Regions from separate parts of the Streptomyces sp. GSL17-111 genome, predicted to be linked through region 3. Evidence: riboswitches for the same ligand, from Rfam matches in the RefSeq annotation. Region 3 holds a riboswitch; each other region holds the start of a gene.
The links. Region 3 has a riboswitch for cyclic di-AMP ahead of V6D49_RS17595 (LysM peptidoglycan-binding domain-containing protein). Riboswitches for the same ligand answer to the same signal wherever they lie in the genome.

Region 1 (2,255 bases), 1.3 Mb from region 3:
AGGGTCTGGAGGCGGTCGGTTCGGTCGTCATCGTCCTGGGCGCCTTCCGGGAGGCGGCGGACACGGAGCCGGACCTCGCGCAGGTCGCCGTCCGGCTGGACCGGGCTCTGCGCCGGGAGGGCAGACGGCGCGCGGGCAGCGTCGACTCCATGGAGGGGTTCACCACGGCCGTGCTCGTCGAGGTGACGGACGACGGGCGCCTGCGCGTCGTCAACTGCGGGCACCCCACGCCGTGGCTCATCCACCCGGACGGGCGGCTGGAGCGCGTGGAACCCGTCGAACCGGCCCCGCCCCTCGGGCTGGCCGCCCTGCCCGCCGAGGGAGCCGTCCCGCCACCGGTGGGCCGGGTGTCCTTCCCCGTCGGTGCGACGCTGCTCATGAACACCGACGGCCTGACCGAGGCCCGCGATCCCCACGGTGTCTTCTACGACCTCTCCGAGCGCTTCCGGGCGCACGAGTGGACGCGCGGCGGGCCGGACGAGCTCCTGGACGCCGTGCTCGCCGACGTCGCCCGGTACACCGGCGGGCCACCGTCCGACGACCTGGCACTCCTGGCCGTCACCTACCGTGACGGCACGAAACACCTGTGATGACGACTTGGCCACGATCCCCGGCTGTTGGGCAACCTTTTACTCGGCGGTTATGCCCGTTTCTGTCCCGGCGAGCGGTGAAAGTCCTGGCGGGAGCGGCCTCTTGTTGCCGAGAACGCTTGGAATATGTGCCGCGAGTCTATTAACGTTCGATAACGCAGCGCGGTCGTCACTGCCGCCACAGAGGCGGCACCGTGCGCCTTGGCCGAATCCTGACCGTGCATCAACTGGCAACACGGCTGCACCACAACTGCACAACCCGCAGCACCAGATGCACTCAAGGAACCGGGGAACCACTCTTTGGGGTGAATCGGGCATCCGTGCCCGTAGGAGACCTTCCTGCTCCGAACCCGTCAGCTAACCCGGTAGGCGAGAAGGAAGGAAAGGAGAACGCCCCCGTGGCGTCGAGCAGGCATGCCACCGAGACCGCGTACGCAGGCGAAGCCTCGGACGACTATCAGGTCTTCGGCCCGTCCGTTGAGGACAGCACCACGTTCACCGAGTGGAATCCCACCGAGGACACCGTGCGCCCCGTCCGCGGACGCCACCGCGTCGCCCGGCAGCGTTCCGGCATGGCGCGCAGCAGTGCCGTCCTGGGGGTCGGCATGGTCGCCGCCATCGGCGCCGGCGGTATCGCCACGGCCGGTCCCAAGACCAGCGCCCCGCTGACCATGCCCGACCTCTCCGGCCTCACCGACGACATACCCGGAGCCGAAGCCTTCCTGCCGGAGGACGACCTCTCCGAAGCAGCTCCGGTCGCAGCGCCGCTCACCCAGGCCACGCTCACCGCCGCCGACGTCGAGAACGGCCACACCGACGCCGGCGAGGCGCTCCGCGCCCGCATCCTCGCCCAGGCCGACCACCAGCAGTCCGCCGCCGACGCCACGGCCCGTCAGGAAGCCGTCGCCGCCGCCGCGAAGGCCGCCGCCTCCGAGGCCGAGAAGAAGGCGGAAGCCGAGGCGAAGGCCGAGGCCGAAGCGGAGGCCGAGCGTCAGCGCAAGGCCGAGGAGGAGCGCAAGCGCAAGGCCGAGGAGGAGCGGCTGCGCAAGCTCGCCGCCAGCTACGCCCTCCCCCTGGCGAACTTCCAGCTCACCTCGAGCTACGGCGACTCCGGCAGCATGTGGTCCAACAACCACACCGGCCAGGACTTCGCCGCACCGAGCGGCACGCCCGTCAAGGCGGTGCACAGCGGCACCATCAAGGAGGCCGGCTGGGCCGGTTCCTACGGGTACCGCATCGTGCTCGAACTCGAGGACGGCACCGAGATCTGGTACTGCCACCTGTCATCGATGACGCGCACCAGTGGCCAGGTCACCACGGGCGACACCATCGGCCGCGTCGGCTCCACCGGCAACTCCTCCGGCCCCCACCTCCACCTTGAGGTGCGTCCCGGCGGCACCGACACCGTCGACCCGCTGGCCTGGCTGCGCGGCAAGGGCCTGAGCATCTGAGGTTGCACGGCGCGGGTGAACGTCCGGCCCCGCGCGCCCGTACCGCACGACACACCCCCCGGCGACGGGGGCACCCCGCTCCGACGGCCCTGGCGGACCACCCCCCGACGCCAGGGCCGTCGGCCTGTGCCGGGCCCCCGACCGGAGGGGCGCTTCACTGCTCCGGGACGATGACGTCCACGAGTGAGGCGACGAGGTCGTCCAGCGAGCTCTC
Region 2 (2,255 bases), 520 kb from region 3:
CCCGGTGCGGATCTCGAAGTGCAGGTGCGGGCCGGTGCTGTTGCCGGTGGAACCGACCAGCCCGATCTGCTGCCCGCCGGTCACGCTCTGGCCCGTGGAGACGGAGAGCGAGGACAGGTGGGCGTACTGGCTGTAGCGGCCGTCCGCGTGCTTGATGACGACCTGGTTGCCGTACGAGCCGCCCCAGCCAGCGGAGACCACGGTGCCCGCGCCGACCGAGCGCACGGTGGAGCCGGACGGAGCGGAGAAGTCCACGCCGGTGTGGTAACCGCTGGACCAGGACGAGCCGGTGGCGCGGTACGGCGTGCTCGGCGAGGCGTCGACCGGGCGGACCCAGCCGCTCGCCGGAGCCGCCTGCTCGGCCGGCTTCTCGGCCTTCGGCTCGGGCTTGCTGGCCTCCTTGGCCGGCTCCGGAGCGGGCTTCTCCACCTTGGGCTCAGCCTTGGGCTCGGGCTTGGGCTCCGGCTTGGGCTCCGCCTTCTTCGCGGGCTTCTCGGGCTTCGGCTCCGGCTTGGGCTCGGCCTTGGCTCCCTCGTCCTGCTGCGGAGCCGCCGCCTCGGTCACGTCCAGGCTCAGGCGCTGTCCGGGGAAGATCAGGTCCGGGTCGGAGCCGACGACGCCCTGGTTGGTCTTGTAGACGGCCTTCCAGCCGCCGTCCACCGCGTGGACCGTCGCGATGCCGTAGAGGGTGTCACCGCTGACGACGGTGTAGTCCTCGGCGGTCGCGGCCTTCTTGTCGGCCTTGTCGGCCTTGTCGGCCTTGTCGGCCTTGTCGGCCTTCGTGGGCTCGGGGGCCTTCTCGGCCTTCGGGGCGGGCTTCTCGGCCTTGGGCTCGGGCTTGGGCTCCGCCTTCTTGTCGGCCTTCTCGGTCTTCTCGGCCTTCGGCTCGGCGGTGTCCCCGGCCGGGTCGATCTGCGGGGCGGGGCCGTTCTTGGCCAGACCGGCACGGGGGCCGCAGACGGGCCAGGCGCCCGGGCCCTGCATCTCCAGCAGGCGCTCGGCGGCGGCGATCTGCTGGTCCTTGGTGGCGAGGTCGGCGCGCGGGGCGTACTGCGTGCCGCCCGCAGCCTCCCAGGAGGACTGCTGGAACTGCAGGCCGCCGTAGAAGCCGTTACCGGTGTTGATCGACCAGTCGCCGGTGCTCTCGCACTGGGCGACCTTGTCCCACACGGAGACGTCGGCGGCGCTCGCGGAGCCCGCGGCGAGGGGCACGGCCACGCCACCGGCGGTGGCGATGAGGGAAGCACGGGCGACGTGACGGGTTATCAGGGCTTTGCGCGGACGGCGGTGACGACCACGGGACATAGGTGTGTTCCTCTCCTACGCCTACGAGGTGAGCTGTCGGATTCGGACCGGAGAAGCCCGGCCACTCCCCTCGCGCCGAAACGCGTCGGGTCGTGGCTTCACCCCTAGCCGTACCGGTACGGATACACGGCACGGCGCTTACCTGGTTCCCCCGCTCCTGCCGCCCTGGTCTTTCAGGAATTCCCCCGGCCGGGCGGCAGGATTCGGCGTCCCGGCGGTAGGGCACCGCATCCGATGCGGTGCGGAGGAACCGTAAACACAACGCTTTGCACCAGACAAGCGGCTGGGCCCGGTGACGAGACCACCGGGACGGGCCTTCGGCACGGTGCGCACCGGGGCTGATTCCGAGCGTAAGAGGGCGGATCTTTCCGTATGTCCGAAAATCCCTGGTCAGCAGGGAAATTGGCGAGGCGGTGACAACGGGGCCGGCGGTGCGATCGCACACGGTCCGGGGTGCTGTGAGTCCGGTCACCTGCCCGTCGGTCGCCTCTTTATATCGGTCCAATCCCGGCGCTCTTGTTCTGATGGTGCATCAGGCGAGCCTGGTCGTAATGTCCGTTTGTGTCTCTTGTGAGGCTTATTGGTGGTCCGGGGGGGAGTTCGCGCTGGCGGTGCTGGCGGGCTGTCGCGGTGGGGCCCTCACGGCAGGGGGACACCGCGGGCCGTCAACCAGAGCGCGTACCACTCCTCGTGGCTGAGGGCCGGATGCCGGAGCGCGGCGTCCGCGCAGGCACGGATGCGCTCCGGCCGTACGCTGCCGACGATCGGTGCCACGCCCGCCGGGTGGCGCTGGAGCCACCACAGCACCACGGTCTCGGGCGTCGTGCCCTTCACCTCGGCCAGCTCCGCCACCAGCTCCGCCGTCGCCCGCTCGGCGTCCGTCCCCTGACGTCCGGTGTAGCGGCCCTGGGCGAGCGCCCCCCACGCCTGGAGCCGTATTCCGGCGGCCT
Region 3 (2,255 bases):
GGCGTTGGCGCCGAGCGAGGACTTGTCGGCGGTGGCGTCCAGGTCGAGCATGGCCTGGTCGATGAGGCGCTGCTCGGTGGCGTCGTAGCCCACGAGCTCCGGACCGATCTGCTCGATGACGGCGAGGACCGCCTTCTCGACACCCTTGCCGCCGTAGCGGGCCTTGTCGCCGTCGCGGAGCTCCAGGGCCTCGAAGGCGCCGGTGGACGCGCCGGAGGGCACGGCCGCTCGGCCGGTGCTGCTGTCGTCGAGGCCGACCTCTACCTCGACCGTGGGGTTGCCTCGCGAGTCGAGGATCTCGCGGGCTACGACGACGTCGATGGACGGCACGAGGGTCTCCTTCGTGTGGGTCGGTCTTCCTGAGGCAGGAGCCTAACGGTCCCCGGGGCGGCCGTGGGCCTTCGGCCCGCGTCCGGCGTGCGGTGCTGCGGTGAAAGCGCAGCTCAGCGGCGTGGCACCAGTTTGTTCAACAACTGAAGATAAGGGTGGGGGAAGCCGACGTCTCGCCGTACGGACGGGTTCGGCCCCGGCGGCCGACGCCCCGGTGCGCGGGGGGATGCGCACCGGGGCTCGCGAGGCGTGTACCCACCGGACGGCTCGGGGATGCGCGTCCGGCCCGTCACACCACCAGACGCTGGCCGGGGAAGATGAGGTTCGGGTCGCCGCCGACGACGGAGCGGTTGCGGTCGTACAGCTCCTGCCAGGTGGTGCCGTGCCGCTGGGCGATGTCGGCCAGCGTGTCGCCGGCCCGCACGACGTAGGTGCCGCCCTCGCCCGACTGCTGCGGCCGCTCCTGCTGCTGGGTCTGGTGCTGGTGCTCCGTCTGGGGAGCGGCCTGGGGCGCCTGCTCGGGCGCCTGCTGCTGCGGTTGCGGGCGCGGGGGCCGGTCCGCGCCCGTGGAGGAGCCCTCGGGGTCGACGTTCGCGGGCGGGGCGCCGGCGGTGAGGCCGCCCTCCTCCGCGCAGGCCCAGGCGCCCGGGCCCTGCATGTCGAGCAGCCGCTCGGCGACGGCGATCTGCTGCTCCTTGGTGGCCAGGTCGGCGCGCGGCGCGTAGCGGAGGCCGCCGGCCGCCTCCCAGCTGGACTGGGCGAACTGGAGTCCGCCGTAGTACCCGTTTCCGGTGTTGATGCGCCAGTTACCGCTCGACTCGCACTCGGCGACCTTCTCCCAGGTCTCGACGGAAGCGGCCTGCGCGCTGCCCGCCATGACGACGGGACCGCCGACGGCGGCGCCGGCGAAACCGGCGAGCGAGGCGGCGAGGCGGACGACGACGGGCTGACGGTTGCGACTCCGTTCGGAGCCCTTCTCGGTGAACAGCATGGACGGTCTTCCTCACCGGACGCCTACGGGGTGAGCTGTCGGGTTCGGGCGCGTGAGCCGCCCGGCCCGGTGCGGTCCACCCGCTCCGGGCTTCACCCCTAGCCGCTCGCACGGCACGTGCCTGGTTCCCCCGCTCCTGCCGGCGGTTCGCGGACGCGACGATGTTCCCGTTGCCCGTCGGCAGGATTCGGCGTGACGGTCAACGGCCCCGCGGTAGCGGGCGATGTGACGGTAAGCACACCGCAATAATCCGATCAAACACCTCGGAAACGGGCCATATATCCCGATTTGACGCTACGCCCGAAGAATCTGCCCAGGTCTAGGCACTGACGGACGGGCGCCGCAACCCGGAACACGCCGAACGGGAATGTGACGATCGTCACATTGCGTCCGTCCGGGTGACCCTCCGCGTCCGACGCACGGGCAACTAGCGCTGTGCGACCGGGAGTTCCAGGCTCTGACCGGGAAGGATCAGATCCGGGTCGGCACCGACGAGGGAGGCGTTGGCCTCGTACAGCGCGGGCCAGCCGCCCTCCACCCCGTGCTCGGCGGCGATGCCGGACAGGGAGTCGCCCCGGGTGACGCGGTGCTCCTCGGCGGCACCGGCCGGGTCCGTGCGATCGGCGGGGGCCGCGTGCCGCGCGGCACCCCGGTCCGGACGGTCGGTGCCGTCGGGGTCCGCCTCGCGCGGGTCGGGGGCACCCCGGTGCCGTCCGGCACCGTCCCCGGCCGCGCCACCGGACCGGGCGTCGTCCGGGACGGCGGTCTCCTCGGAGGGCGACACCTCCGGATCAGCCCGGTCCTCGGAGCCGTCCGTGGCGGAGCCGTCCGCCCCGGTGGGGCCGGGGGCGGGGCGATCGGTGGAGCGGGCCTCGTCGACGTCCGGGGCATCGGAGGGGTCGGGGCTCTGCGTGGCGGAGGGGTCGGTCGCGTC

Region 1: linked by a shared signal. The riboswitch ahead of V6D49_RS11760 (M23 family metallopeptidase) and the one ahead of V6D49_RS17595 (LysM peptidoglycan-binding domain-containing protein) in region 3 are both predicted to bind cyclic di-AMP.
Region 2: linked by a shared signal. The riboswitch ahead of V6D49_RS19945 (transglycosylase family protein) and the one ahead of V6D49_RS17595 (LysM peptidoglycan-binding domain-containing protein) in region 3 are both predicted to bind cyclic di-AMP.

The regions. Positions count from the first base shown of each region.
Region 1 covers NZ_JBAJNS010000001.1:2,680,567-2,682,821, reverse strand. The annotation lists gene V6D49_RS11765 (PP2C family protein-serine/threonine phosphatase) at 1-590, shown strand, start outside; cyclic di-AMP (ydaO/yuaA leader) riboswitch at 846-977, shown strand; gene V6D49_RS11760 (M23 family metallopeptidase) at 989-2,041, shown strand; gene V6D49_RS11755 (TetR/AcrR family transcriptional regulator) at 2,196-2,255, opposite strand, start outside.
Region 2 covers NZ_JBAJNS010000001.1:4,467,648-4,469,902, forward strand. The annotation lists gene V6D49_RS19945 (transglycosylase family protein) at 1-1,305, opposite strand, end outside; cyclic di-AMP (ydaO/yuaA leader) riboswitch at 1,309-1,486, opposite strand; gene V6D49_RS19950 (aldo/keto reductase) at 1,945-2,255, opposite strand, start outside.
Region 3 covers NZ_JBAJNS010000001.1:3,943,773-3,946,027, reverse strand. The annotation lists gene eno (phosphopyruvate hydratase) at 1-330, opposite strand, end outside; gene V6D49_RS17595 (LysM peptidoglycan-binding domain-containing protein) at 620-1,321, opposite strand; cyclic di-AMP (ydaO/yuaA leader) riboswitch at 1,328-1,492, opposite strand; gene V6D49_RS17590 (transglycosylase family protein) at 1,749-2,255, opposite strand, start outside.